One region of the Lysinibacillus sp. NPDC092081 genome, then DNA from elsewhere that is predicted to be linked to it. Evidence: riboswitches for the same ligand, from Rfam matches in the RefSeq annotation. Region 1 holds a riboswitch; the other holds the start of a gene.
The links. A riboswitch is a leader RNA that binds a small molecule or an ion and turns the genes downstream of it on or off. The one in region 1 is predicted to bind cobalamin.
Positions count from the first base shown of each region.

Region 2: another riboswitch for cobalamin. It lies ahead of ACIQLB_RS10410 (hypothetical protein); the one in region 1 lies ahead of metE (5-methyltetrahydropteroyltriglutamate--homocysteine S-methyltransferase).

Region 1 covers NZ_JBIVRU010000003.1:11,600-19,139, reverse strand. The annotation lists gene ACIQLB_RS07475 (YfmQ family protein) at 235-681, opposite strand; gene pdxR (MocR-like pyridoxine biosynthesis transcription factor PdxR) at 947-2,377, opposite strand; gene metE (5-methyltetrahydropteroyltriglutamate--homocysteine S-methyltransferase) at 3,271-5,565, opposite strand; cobalamin riboswitch at 5,749-5,927, opposite strand; gene ACIQLB_RS07460 (TetR/AcrR family transcriptional regulator) at 6,141-6,713, shown strand; gene ACIQLB_RS07455 (DUF5367 domain-containing protein) at 6,729-7,127, shown strand; gene ACIQLB_RS07450 (VOC family protein) at 7,187-7,540, shown strand, end outside.
Region 2 covers NZ_JBIVRU010000005.1:44,841-52,380, reverse strand. The annotation lists gene ACIQLB_RS10430 (ABC1 kinase family protein) at 1-1,613, shown strand, start outside; gene ACIQLB_RS10425 (C40 family peptidase) at 2,161-3,375, shown strand; gene ACIQLB_RS10420 (hypothetical protein) at 3,516-3,761, opposite strand; gene ACIQLB_RS10415 (hypothetical protein) at 4,014-4,562, shown strand; cobalamin riboswitch at 4,791-4,992, shown strand; gene ACIQLB_RS10410 (hypothetical protein) at 5,250-5,792, shown strand; gene ACIQLB_RS10405 (ABC transporter substrate-binding protein) at 5,794-6,756, shown strand; gene ACIQLB_RS10400 (tyrosine-protein phosphatase) at 7,100-7,540, shown strand, end outside.

The sequences.
Region 1 (7,540 bases):
GTTATTTCCATTAGAAAGGTAATTTCTGTACGCTTTACAAAGTTCAACAAGACTGTGTGAGAAGTCAACATCAAATAATCCAGTCTTTTTGGGCATAAAAAAAATCCTCCATTCAATTGAATTGGAAGATAATTTCGGTACGCTATTCACGTAATTTCTTAGGGTACTAAAAAAGGGACTCTGTATCAGTGATCGAAGCCCTGACCGTATCCCTAATTTTTCGAAGCCCTTTTATCAATGATTTGCAGTTGTAGTTGAAATAGTAAATTTTTGTAGATATTCAGAACTAATACTATATGAAATAACTTTCTCCTTGCACTTCTTGACTACATCAACGTGATTATCGTAACTAAAAACAAAGAAATTAACATCTTTTTTGCCTCTTTTTACGTTGATGACATATGGAGTAACATTAGTCTCTGGCTGTAAAAATAATTTTTCATTGCCTGGAAATATATAATATTTTTTTAAAAAGGAAGCTTTATTAAAATTGTCTGTAAATCTATTTTTTTCTTCCTCATCTAAATTCTTTCCGTTAAATGTTACCGTAACATCTTTTGCATCAAGTTTTTTATGAAGTTCAATTTTACTTAATCCCCATGCCACAGCTGCACTGGGAGGGCTCATTAACAATTTAATAATAGATCCAATCACTAGCGTAATAATCAAACCTGATGTCATACCATACCAACTCTTTCAAAAATTTTATCATTTTAATAGCAATTACTATATTATTATCTTCATTGCACATTGTCTCATAAAAAATAATTAGTAATTAGGCTATATCGATGTTTTTTCATCCACCTCTCCATGATAAGGGATTTATATTTTTTATAACCATCCAATTCAATGCTTTTTTGACCATCCATTTATCTTAGGGATAAATATATAAATATTTTAAACCATCCAATCTAACACATTAACACATTTTTAGTCATCCAATTATCTATAAACTATTAAGAGCTTCTGCAAACCTTTTGATTCCTTCATCTATTGAATCTTCATCTTCCTTTGCGAAAGTAAAACGAACAAAACCATCTTTGGATCCCAGTGTAGAACCAGGAACATACATGACGCCTCTTTTAATGGATTCTTCAAGCAATTGGATTTCATTATAATTCTTAAGTATTTTACACCAGATATGAATACCACCTTGAGGAATAGAATATTCCACCAGATCTTTTAAATAAGTATCCAGGCTTTTTATAATTTTATCTCTCCTTTTTTCTAATTCCTTAATTAAACTTTTTATATGAATATGAAAATTTTCTGATTCTAAAAAATCATTCGCTATCCATTGTGTATAGCTAGAATGACCGAAGTCGATTTGTTGTTTCGCATCGGATAATCTTTCAATCACCGATGTTGGGCCAATAATCCACCCTATTCTTAATCCTGAAGCAACAATTTTGGACAAAGAACTAATGTATAATACGTTTCCATTCCTATCCATTGATTTAAGGGTAGCGATTTTATCTCCTGAAAAAGCTGTTAAACTATAAGGATCATCTTCTACTACTGGAATTCCAAGCTTTGAGGATATGTCTAAAATCGCTTCTTTTTTCTTTTTATTCAATAAGGAACCCGTTGGATTTTGAAAATATGGATTTAAAAAAATCATTTTAATTCTGTGTTTTTTATATAAGGACTGCAAATCTTCTGGGTTTATTCCATCCTTATCGACAGGTAGATAATGTATTTGTATACCTACCGATTTGAAAATCGGAAGATTATAATTGTAGGAAGGATCTTCTATTGCTATTGCATCTCCAGGCTTTAACAAACATTGTACAATTAAATGTAATGCTTGTTGCGCTCCTGATGTTATCAGTATTGAAGAAGGATTAGTTTCGATTCCCCGACCTTTTTTTACGTGTTTTGTAATGGTATTTCTAAGGATTTCATTCCCTTGTGGATGATCGTATCCTAGGCTTCCAATAAAAGAACGTGTTGAAGTTATCTCGCTTAAAAATCTTTTTGGGAAAAGTTCTTCTGACAATTCACCGGAAGCTAAATTTATTAATTTATGTTCAACAGCTTCTTTTCTTATTTTTTGCGTTACAGGTTGACTAGGTAAAAAAGAACCCGCCTCAATATACCTATTCCAGCTAGGAATCCGTTTTTTTGTTATACCCCATATATCTTTACTAATGGTCGTACCACTTCCTCTATTTCTTTCAATCAGCCCAATCGATTCTAATTCGTCATATGCATGAACGACAGTACTTCTGTTTAAATTTAGAGCACCAGCTAAATATCTCTCTGATGGCAATGGTTTATCCGGTGGAAATGTACCATCTGCAATTCCCTTTTCAATATATTCTGCAAGTTGTTTATAGATAGCTTTTTTCGCTTTTCTATCAGGTTTCCAATCCATATATACTCACCTCATTACTTCCTTCAAACATGGTTAAAATCTTGCTTTTTTAGCAGTGTTATTCCAGGTAAAAGATTATATCTTAATATTATATCAATTGTGATTAACCATCCACTTCATCTTTATTTTAACCATCCACTTAAAAAATCAATCCTCATTTTCTATTTTATAACCAATGTTACAATGAGCATGAAATCAATTATGTCTCGGCATAATTGCGTCCGGAATCGGCTTTGCGCTTAAGCCTGCAGATATTATTTGCGCGAAAGCGAAGCGACAGCAACAACATGTTTTGTCTGTGCGAAAGCGAAGCGACAGCAACAACGTGTTTTGTCTGTGCGAAAGCGAAGCGACAGCAACAACATGTTTTGTCTGTGCGAAAGCGAAGCGGCAGCAACAACGTGTTTTGTCTGTGCGAAAGCGAAGCGGCAGCGGCAACAACATGTTGCAGGTCAGTTAGCCGTTATCGCATGGATGCAATGATTTTAGGCTAACATCCTTTACTAAATCCTTTCCGATTCCTTGACATTGGCTAACACGATGTTTGTCACACAGTCGTTGCCACATGACGTGGCGTTATTAGACTGAGTTCCTCTATTTCAGCGGGTGTTTGGACACCCGCTGAAAGAAGTTAAAACGGAATAGTAAAGCTTTTACATTACGTGAATATCGTGAGTTAATGGATTATGACGGTGTTGAGCAATACTTAAGCTAGAAAATGGTATAATCGAGTATTTCTACCATCTAACCGTCTGTTTGATTGGTCTTTGCACTGCCTCGACGTAGCTATCTTCGGTAAAATTTCTTCTGTAGTTGTCACTTCACTTTTACTATAAAAATTTCTGCCGAATATAAAGAAAACCTGACCTCTTATTAAGAAGTCAAGTTTCTACTTAAAGTATGGATTGTTGGACTTGTTGACGGAGAGTTTTTGCCGCAGCTACCATATGCGCCAGTGCTGCAACTGTTTCTGTTTCCTTCCTTGTTTTTAAACCACAGTCAGGATTCACCCAAAATTGATTTTTTGATAAAACCTGTAAGCTATCCTGCATTATACTCAGCATTTCTTCTTCACTCGGTACACGTGGACTATGGATGTCATAAACGCCTAGCCCAATCCCTTTTTCATACGGATTTACTTGCAGAGAAGAAATCAGCTCGCCATGGCTACGTGACGTTTCGATTGAAATTACATCAGCATCCAATGCACTAATTGGCTCAATAAAATCATTAAATTCACAATAGCACATATGTGTATGAATTTGTGTTTCATCCTTTACACTAGATGTAGCAAGTTTAAAAGCATTCACCGTCCACTCTAAGTAAGATCCCCAATTTTTTTTACGAAGTGGCAAGCCCTCTCGTAATGCTGGTTCATCAACCTGAATAATAGAAATATCCGCAGCTTCTAGTGCTTCCACCTCTTTTCGAAGTGCCAAAGCAATCTGATATGATACATCCTTTCGTGAAATATCATCTCGTACAAAGGACCAATTTAAAATTGTCACAGGGCCTGTGAGCATCCCCTTTACATAGCGATTCGTTTGGCTTTGGGCATAGGCTGTTTCTTTGACAGTCATCGGTACTTCCCATGCAACGTCACCGTAAATAATCGGTGGCTTCACACAGCGAGAGCCATATGATGCAACCCATGCTTTCTCCGTAAATGCAAAACCAGTAAGTTTTTCCCCGAAATATTCAACCATATCTGTGCGCTCAAATTCACCGTGTACAAAAACGTCGATATCTAATTCCTCTTGAATAGTAATCCAACGCTTTGTCTCTTGTTCTACAAACGCTGCATAATCCTCATTAGAAAGTTGTTTTTTTCGCCATGCACTTCGTGTACGTTTAACTTCGTCTGATTGCGGAAAGCTCCCAATTGTTGTCGTTGGAAACAGCGGTAATTGTAAGGCTTGTAGCTGAATCTTTTGACGTGTTTTAAAATCACTCTGGCGTTCAAAATCTTGTGCTGCCACTGTTCGAATCGCTTGTTGAACATCTCTATTTTGACGAGTTGGGTGATTTTTCAACGCTTCAATCGCCTTCATACTTTCAGATATTTTCTGATTTGAAGGACTGCCTGTGTCTTGTAAATATTTTGTTACTTCAAAGATTTCAACTAATTTTTCATCTGCAAAAGAAAGAGCATTCTTAAGAACTGGATCGATCTTTGTTTCAAGAGCAGTTGTAATTGGAACATGCTGTAAATTACACGAAGATTGAATCCATATTTCTTTAGCACCACTCAACTGTTCAATAGCTTTAATAGTTGAGCTAACCTCTGCTAGATTGGAGCGCCAAATATCTCGTCCATTTATAATACCAACCGCTAATACTTTATCTTGTGGGAAGCCAAATTGACGTAATGCCTCCATATTTTTGCCATAGCCATGTGCAAAGTCTAAACCAATTCCTTGAACAGGAAGTTCCACAATTGACTCGTATGCCGATAATGATTCGAAATATGTTTGTAGCATAATTTTAGCCTCGGGTACTGATGCAGCTAATTGTGTATATATCTCTTGAACAAGTTTAACCTCCGCTTCGTCTAGTGTTGTGACAAGAACAGGCTCCTCTAATTGAATCCACTCTGCACCAGCATCCACTAGCTCCTTTAAGACCTGCGTATAAAGTGGTAGTAATGCTAAAATAAATGTAACCTGCGATAGTTTGTCATAGCCTTTTGTTAATTTACAAAAAGTATATGGGCCAATTAATGTAGGCTTTGCTGTGATACCAAACGCTTCTTTAGCCTCTAAAAAGTCTGCCAATATTTTATTTTCTGTTAATTGCAAAGATTGTCCTTCATATTCTGGCACAATATAATGATAGTTTGTATTAAACCATTTCGTCATTTCACTGGCTACGGCTTTTTGGCTACCGCGAGCTACCCCGTAGTATGTTTGTAAATCAACTCTGTCTCCTTGCCACTCAAAGCGCTTTGGAACTAAGCCAAACATCATTGCTGTATCCAACATTCTGTCATAGAGTGTGAAATCTCCAACAGTAATCATGTCTATGCCGAGGCGGAGCTGCTTATTTATTCGTGCTAGGCGAATATCCTTTAAGTTCTGCAATAATTCATCTTCTGAAAGCTCATTTTTCCAAAAAGCCTCTAGAGCCTTTTTCCATTCACGATCTTCTCCGATATACGGATAACCAACTGTAGTACTTGTATACGCCATGTTATTCTCTCCTATCATTCAAAATAAAAAAAAGCCATTCTCCTCTTTCGGAAAATGGCTGTCATTGCATATCAAAATTAGCTATCAAGAAACAATACGAAATTCTTTCGAAATATCGCATGATTCATTGTCGCACAGGGCCGATACGGTCACATCTCACCACCTATTTCCACGTAGGTATTTGGTGTGTACTAGATATTGGCAGGTCTCCTGGCTTCTCATCAACACGCATCACAGCCTTCCCAGTTTCCCAGTGGCAATTGTGATTTGCTCCGATTTACAGTTGCGGGACAGCGTCGGATTTGCACCGACTTCCCTTTTAAGCCAAACTTTCATTCGGCACCAACTCTTACACAATATTTAATTATGTTTTACTATAACATATATTTTTCTGAAAAGTAGATTTATTTTCAGCTTTATTCGATTCCTCATGCTGCTACTATCCCGAACATATGAAATCATCGAAGACTAGCAGCATGATCCCCCGTTACTAAAACAAACTTGTAAATAGTGGAATATTCTGTTATTTTAGAGTTAGTTATTCGACTAACTAATAATAACGGAGGTATAGATGAATGGCAAAACCTACTGGTGTCGAAAAGTCAGATTTATTAATGGCTGCCAAGCAAAGTTTAGTAGAAAAAGGGATTGAAAAATTTACCTTAAAGGCCGTTGCTGAGCAAGCTAGTGTAACACAAGGAACTATTTATTATCATTTCAAATCGAAAGAGCAAATCATTCTCGAAATTGTTCAAGACATCTGTCGAAATTCTTGGAATGAGATTCTGATGACTGATCAAGAAATGATTCAATCTGCACTTCTCTCTGCAAAAAGTCGATATGAAAACGATGCCTTTTATCATAAATTATTTTTCACTTTAATCGTTTATGGCTTTACTAACCCGACTATTAGACAGCAAATTGGACAAATTTTAGCGGCTGAAAATGAACATTTATGCAAAGTTTTAGTTAAATTATGGGGTACATCACCAATTGATGGCGTGTCGATGGAAACTTGGAGCATTTTTTTCAACGCCCTTATTGATGGTTTAGCCTTACAAGTGATGATGCGGGACGATTTCAATGTAGATGTATTCTATCAGCAATTAGCAAAAATCTTTCAGACATTGCATCGTCTAGGAAAATAATTAGAGGAGGAAAATATGCGATTCTTTTTATGCTGGGGTTTTGGGATTTGGTTTATAGCAAGTGCTGCGTTTCGATTAGTAGGGCATTACTTTTTTACCCTTGAAGAACCTTTCCTCATGATTGGTGCTTATATTTTAGTTATTCCGCTTATTTGGATATCGACAATACCTATTTATTCTATGAAAAAAATAAAAGGTACACAGCGACTACTGGCTGCAATCTGCATCGCATTACCTGGAATGCTCATCGATGCAGTCGTATTATTAGTTTTCGACAATGTTTTTCCGAATATATCGCCTGATTTAGATCGTTATTTCGCCTCATGGCTCCTATTGGCCTATTCCCTTATACTTCTTACTGGTTTTATAAAGACTCCATTCATGAAGGAAAATACTATTCATTCGTCAAATTAAAGGATTTAGCAAAATTATTCTAGAAGTATATATCGATATGAATTATAGGAGGAGAAAAAATGGTTATAGGCTTACATCACGTTCAAATAACAATTCCAAAAGGTGAAGAAGAAAAAGGGAAACATTTTTACTGTCAAGTATTAGGACTAAAAGAAATAGAAAAGCCTGATTCGCTGAAAGGACGAGGTGGATTTTGGTTACAGATCGGCAATAAAGAGGTCCATGTAGGGACAGAGGACGGCTTTGATAGATTAACGACAAAGGCTCATATTGCCTATCAAGTAGAAAATATAGAACATTGGAAGAAGGTATTAACCGAACAACATGTAGAAATTTTCGATTCAGTTCCTATTCCTCATTTTGAACGCTTTGAATTTAGAGATCCATTCGGTAATAGAGTGGAGATGATTCAG
Region 2 (7,540 bases), on a different contig from region 1:
GTCAGGTGTTAAAAATAGCAGTGACAAATGGCGTTGTTCAAACGATTAAATACACAAGACAACGAGAAAATGAAAAGGAGCTTGCTATTGCTTTAAGGGTGACTTTGGAGCAGTGTGGTGGAATATTTATTAAATTTGGTCAGGTACTTTCTACTCGTAGGGAACTGTTTTCACCTATCTTTATTGACGAGTTAGAGAAATTACAACATAGTGTGAAGCCATTATCGTCAGAGCAGGTAACACAAATTTTAGAAGATTCACTTCCGAAGCCTATGAATGAAATATTTGCAAGCTTTCAAATGGAGCCTATTGCGGCAGCATCTATTGGACAAGTACATAAGGCACGATTGAAAAATTTTGATGAAGTCGTGGTGAAGCTACTACGTCCAGAAGTGAAGGGAATCATGCGAGACGATCTCGATATTTTAGAGGAATTTGCCAATTGGCTTTCAAACAAGTCTACATGGGCTGAGTCACTTGGTTTCCGAGAGCTTGCTAAAGGATTTGGCGATGGGTTACGCGAGGAAATTCATTTAGATATTGAGGCTCGTAATACAATGCAGGTGACGAATGCTCTTACCAAAAGCGATTATAAGGTAAGGATTCCTAAAATCTATCCAGAATATTGTCATGAAAATATTATTGTCATGGAATATGTACGGGGGAAAAGCGTTGCAAATGCTGCGGCTGAATTTAATCAATTAGAAAATAATCGTAGGCAGTTTGCACGGACTGTTTTATACTCCTTCATTGAACAAATGCTTTTTTCGGGTATATTTCATGCAGATCCACATCCAGGAAATATTCATATTGATGAGATGGATGGCACACCGATCCTTCTTGATTTTGGGGCTGTTGGCCGTTTGGGAGCTACACAACAAGAGGGCTTAAAGCTAATTTTAATGGGGATTCATCTAACTGATTCAAGTACTTTATTTGACGGCTTAACATTATTGGTTGAAAATGCTGATCATGCAGATCGTGCAAAGATAGAGCAAGCAATTGATCAAATTCTCTTGAAAATCTCTTACGTGGATCGAATTCCAACAGTGGAATTAATACATGCGTTATTTACGGTTGTTCGTGATTTCGGTCTTGCTTTCTATCCAGCAGTAGGTTTAGCGCTGCGTTCATTAGTAACATTGGAGGGGACATTACGGGTAATTGACCCAAGTTTTGATATTTTTACGGAAGCGAAAGATTTTTCATCCGCATATATGCGCGCAACCTTCCTGAAGCCATTTAAAGAACCGATGGCAACAAAGGAACGTATACAAGAAGAATTAGCAATGCTTATTCCGGCATTGCGCAAAATGCCAAGACGAGTTGACCAGCTCATTCAACGGGTGGAGAGCGGAAAAATCATCTTACATCACGATGTTTTTTCGGATGAGGATAATGCTCGTTTTATTACGAATTTGTTTTCCCGTTTCGTCTTACTTCTCGTAGGTATTACCTTTGGCATTATTTCTGTAGCACTTTTAGCAATCTCACAATTTATTCGTGACACGTACGCTGTTTACTTAAATACAGCCGCATACTTAGGCTTATTTTTATGTGCCATTCTTTTAGTACGGCTTTCTATCCAAGCGCTACGTTCTATGAGGCAATAGGAAGCGCCAACTCGGAGTGAAAATCAATCTTTGATTATTAAAACACATTATTGATATCTATTCTTTAGTCAACAAGCTGAGGTAGGGGAAATGCTCCCTACCCTCTTTTTATTTTAACTTATTTCAGCTGGTGTCCAAACATCTGCTGAAATAGAGGAACTGAGGCTAAGAACTTCACATCCTGTGAAAACGCCTTAGTGACCAACTTCATGTTGGCCTAACCGATTCCGGACGCAATTATGCCAGAGCATAATTGATAAATGCGCTCGATAAATATTACAAAAACATTACAAAACAAATAGTGGGTCTAATGGTAAAGTAGTTAAAAACGTTGTTATGTAGAATAAAACGTTATTTTGTAGAATATCTATGAATTTACGTGAATGTTACAAGAATGTTTCGAGTTTTACTAAACGATTAAAAAGACGTGAAATAGTATAAAAGTTATGCTAATAATGCTAAACTTTAAAAGGCTAATAAAATATAAGAATAAATGCAAGAAATCGTTCCAGTGATTACATTAAAATACTAAGAGCGAAATTGACTAGTGAAGGGAAAGAATAACGTGGGTAAACGAAATAAATGGCGTAAGTCGATGGTGCTAGCATTAGCACTAGCTGGCGGCTTATTATTTAATACAGTTCAACCAACCGTAGTGCACGCAGAAGAAACATCTCAACAAATGATTGATAAGAAAGCTAAAATAGATACAGAGGTTAAAAAACTTCAAGACGAATTAACTAAACTACAACAAGAGATCGATGAAAAAGTAAAAGTATTTAACAAAGTACAAGCAGATATTAAAGAAGTTGATGCAAATATTGTAGATACTAAAAAACGTATTGAGCAACGTTCAGCGATTTTAAGTGATCGTATGGCTGCATACCAAGCTCAAGATACTACTGTGGGTATTTATTTAAGTGCGGTTCTTGACTCAAAAAGCTTTGCAGATTTAATGGACCGTGTCGTAGCGGTAAAAACATTAATGGATGCTGACCAAGAATTAGTAGATCAACAAGAAGCAGATAAGGCTAACTTAGAGAATCAAAAAACAACATTAGATGAAAAACAAAAAGAGCTTCAAAAGCAATTCCAAGAGCTTCAACAAAAGGAAAGCGAAATGGAAGTAAAAAAAGCTGAAAATGAAGCGAAATCTCTTGCATTAAAGGCACAAATTGCAACGAAACAAGAAGAAGAACGTTTAGAAGCAGAACGTAAAGCAGCAGAGGAAGAAGCAGCTCGTTTACGTGCACTTCAAGCAGCTACTCCAGTTGTACAAGCAACAAACAACAATAGTAACAGTAACAACAGCAACGCTAACAATGGTAGCAACGCTAACAACAGCAGCAAAGCGAACAATGAAAAATCAACACAACAAGTCGTTGTTGGTTCTGGTTCAGGTACTGCATCTTCAGGTGATGCTATTTCAACTGCAAAGCAATTCCTAGGCCGTAGCTATGTTTGGGGTGGCAGTAACCCATCAACAGGATTTGATTGTTCAGGTCTTGTACAATGGTCTTACAAACAAGCAGGCGTATCTTTACCACGTACAGCATCACAACAATATTTAGCGACACAACGTATTTCAGCAGGTGAAGCACGTGTAGGTGACCTAGTATTCTTCAGCTATGGTTCAGGCATAGCGCATGTAGGTATTTACTTAGGAAACAACACGATGATCGATGCTCAAAACAAAGGTGTTGTTGTTGAATCACTTGATTGGTGGAATCAATATTTAGTAGGCTTCGGTCGTATTCAATAAGCCTTACTATTATATAGACGATTTAAATAGCGAAAAGGTCATCTTTGTAAAAACAAAGATGATCTTTTTTATTATTTGATGAGTATTAGAGTTTAGCCCATAACCAACTGATTAAAATATTACTTCAAACAATGCTATATTTAAGATCGAGCGAGTAAACCCATCACGCAACCGATAGGGTGATCCATTAATTTAGGGTCGACTACTCGACGAATAATGAGTAAAATAACATCTATGATGAATAAATTTACATAAGTAGATATTTTTACTACTATAGCCCTAGTTACTAAAATGATAATGGGGCCGAGAGAAGGAATATTACTAGTTATCCATATAATGATTGTCATCGTTATTGTGTATTTTGGTTGGATTTTAAAAGAGGCCAATAAAGTGTGACACCTCCAATAATAAAGCTAACGTGTAAAATGTATCTTTACATAACTGAAAGAAATGTTCCCTTGCATGTTTAGCCTCGTTTCTGATAATTTTGAAATATACAATACGGGAGCTTGCTTTGTAATTAAAATCATTTGCGACTTTAATTTCGTAGTAGTAAAGTAACGAATAATAGAAATGAAGACAACACTTACAAGTACACCATTTTTTACGTTCTGAAACAATAAAGGTAGGGATGAATCATGGAAAAAGAGATTTTGCAACTTTTTAGTAATTTAACAGAGCGTGACCGTGATATACAATACAAATCATACGAAGAATTAATGAAAATTATGCAGGAACCAGTTGATTGGACATATTCAGTTTGGGAACAACTTATTCAGGCTCTTACATACAAAAACGAACATGTGCGAGCAAGTGCTGCACAATTTTTATGCGCATTGGCAGCAAAAAGTGATCCTGAAGAAAGAGTATTAGAGGACTTTTTAAAGATTTGGGCCGTAACGTATGATGAAAAAACAGTGACTGCGAGGCATACTTTACAGGCAATTTGGAGAATAGGTTTAGCAGGGCAGGTACAAAGAGATTTAGTCGTTTCATATTTGGCGAAAAGATTTCAAATATGCTTAGACGAAAAGCACCCGACATTAATACGCTATGATATTATTGTATCCTTTAAAAAGCTATTCGATGCAACGAATGACCAAAAACTACTAGAGATTGCACAGCGTTTAATTGAGGAAGAGAGAGATGTTAAATACAAAAAGAAATATAAGAATGCTATCCGTTAAAAGTTATGAAATGTCTATTTTTTTGCGCAATACCTTCGTTAAGAAATAGTTTTTATAAAGTATGAAAAAATAAAACGACTGCACGATCAGGATGAATACCCATGGGGGCAGTGAAAATATCCGTGTGCAAAAGGTAATACATGCATGATTTTTCTCCATCGTATTGGTTTATTCAAATTCCACAGCTATTTTTTCCTATCAATCTATGTTAAACTGCTTTACAAGTGAATAATTCTTGCAGAATAAGGGTGCTGAACTATAGCATAATCGGGAATTCGGTGAAAAACCGAAGCTGTTTCCGCAACTGTAAGTACAGGAATCATAAAGATATACCACTGTCGAATTATTTGATGGGAAGGTTTTTTATGACTCACAATGTGATTGAATGAACTGTACAAGCCAGGAGACCGACCTTTGTTTGAACGTATAGATAACTCTTCGGAAGCTAGGAGAATATGCGGCAAATACATAGGCTATGTCGTATCATGCGACAATTTTTATGTTATTTTCGTTGTTTCCTTAGGAGTGGAAATAACGTTTTTTTTTATGTGCACTTATATTTCACCTGCTGAAATCCAAAGAAGGATGTTTATCTTCATTTAAATGAAGATAAAGACTCCGGACGACAATTACGCCAAGGCGAAATTAAAGTAAGAATTTTTCACGAAGGAAAGCGGGGACTTAGATTTGAAAAAAGATGCACGTTATTCTTGTTATCCATTTATGCGTGAAAAGGCATCAACTGTAGATTTTGAAATTCGAACGGATAGCCTTACAACACATATTGGCGTCGCTTTGGCGGCGGTAAAAAAGGAAACGGTAGAGGTAGTAGCAGATAATTTACTAGCCATTTTACCAATGGCTTACCATGTAAATGGCTCAGTCCGAGGTAAATTAGCGGTATCCGAAGATGATTTGACTTGGCTCAGTGATCGCTATGATTTCTATGTTAGTCATGTTAAGGATGAAATACAGAACTTTGTATTACCTCAAGGAACAGAGGCTGCTACTGCATTACATTTATGCCGTAGTGAGGCGAAAAAATCATATCGAGTTTTGCACAAAGTATCTGAAGAACGGGAAGTACCTGCTATTCTCTTTGATTATTTAGGATTACTAGCCAATGTATTTTTTGTAATGGCTGTCTTTATGAATCAGCAGGCTGGTATTGCTGAAATACCGTTTATTAGCAAGTCATACCCGATGAAAAAGAAAAAGGAGAATCAATGAAATGAAGAAAATGTTTAAGCTACAATGGCTTTCTGTGTTAATGCTAGCACTCGTATTAGTTGGCTGTGGCACGAAAGCGGATACTAATAAAGAGACTATTTCTAAAGAAGATCAACAAGTTGAGAAAACTAGCTATAAAGTTAAGGATGACCGAGGCGTAGAAGTAGAGTTTAATGCCGTACCTAAAACGGTTGTTTCATTGCAACCAAGTAATACAGAAGTTCTATTTGCTCTAGGTGTGGGTGATAAAATCGTTGGTGCAACTGAGTATGATACGTATCCAGAAGAAGCGCAAAAAATTGAGCGTGTTTCTGATTCTGTAAAATTCAATAGTGAGCGTATTTTAGCGTTAAAGCCAGATGTCGTTATTGCCTATACAACTGGAGGCGATGAAGAAAATTTAAATGCCTTAAAAGGTCTCGAAGACGCAGGTATTAAAGTATTTGCCATTCAATCAGCTAAATCATTTGATGATGTTTATGGGGATATCCAACAAATCGCAACGGTTATGGGAATCAAAGATAAAGGCGACAAGTTAAATGAAGATATTAAAGCTAAAATTGCGGCAGTTCAAGCGAAAGTCAAAGATGTGAAAGAGCCAAAAAATATCTATTTCGAAATTAGTCCAAAGCCAGACATATATACACCTGGTTCTGGTACATTCCAACAAGAGATTTTAAATGCTGCAAATGTTAAGAACGTTTTTGCTGACCTCAAAAGCTGGACAAAGGTATCTGAGGAAGATATTATTGCGAAAAATCCAGATGTCATTTTAACAACAGTAAACTATGTGAAAAACCCAACGACAGAAATCCTTTCTCGTGATGGATGGAATTCAATCACTGCCATTCAAAATAAAGCGGTTTATTTTATAGATACTGATATTTCAAACCGTCCGGGTCCGCGTATTGGCGAAGCTGTTGAGTTGATAGCCAAAGCAGTATACCCTGAGTTATTTAAATAATCTATTTTGAAAAATAGTATTTTAGAGCTGTCCTTTATCAAGGGCAGCTTTTTTAATAGGTAATTACTCTGGTAGTGTGAGCACTTTACTAGGAAGATTCCTTGACCCTGCTCCGCTTGGAGGAAAAGTGATCGGGTAAAGAGAAACCCCGCTCAGTTTTGATGAAAAAATGATCAGGTAATACGGCCACCTAGCTCCGCTGCAATAAAGATAACGTTCAAATAAATCCCCTTATCGCTCTCTAAGTAGTGTATAACATCTCCTAGTGTGAAAATTGGTATTATATCGAATTGTTCGATAAAATAGAGATGAGAATGCTTGCTAACAGAGAGAGGTGCAGTGAGTGAAACAGTTTGATATGAAGATTACTCCGTTTGAGGCAGTCTATAATTTTCGGGATATGGGTGGTTATAAGTCGAGAGATGGGCGTGCTATTAAGAATGGTTTGATGTATCGTTCAGCAGCACTTGGTAAAATGACGAAAGCAGATAAGGGGCTATTTGAAACGCTAGGTGTGAAAACAATTTTTGATTATCGAGACAACCATGAGGCTCAAAATAATCCTAATCCGGAATTCCCGTATGCCAAGTATATTCAAATACCAGCAAAGGGAAATCATGCTTTTGAGATGCCTACAAACACTGGTGGAAAAGATTTTTATAAGGTTGTAAGCCCAGAGATGTTCAGAGAATTTTATGCACAAATGCCTTTTAATAATGACTCGTTTAAAAAGTTAATAGCAATGATTCAACATCCTGAAAATTTAGGGCTTGTTCATCATTGT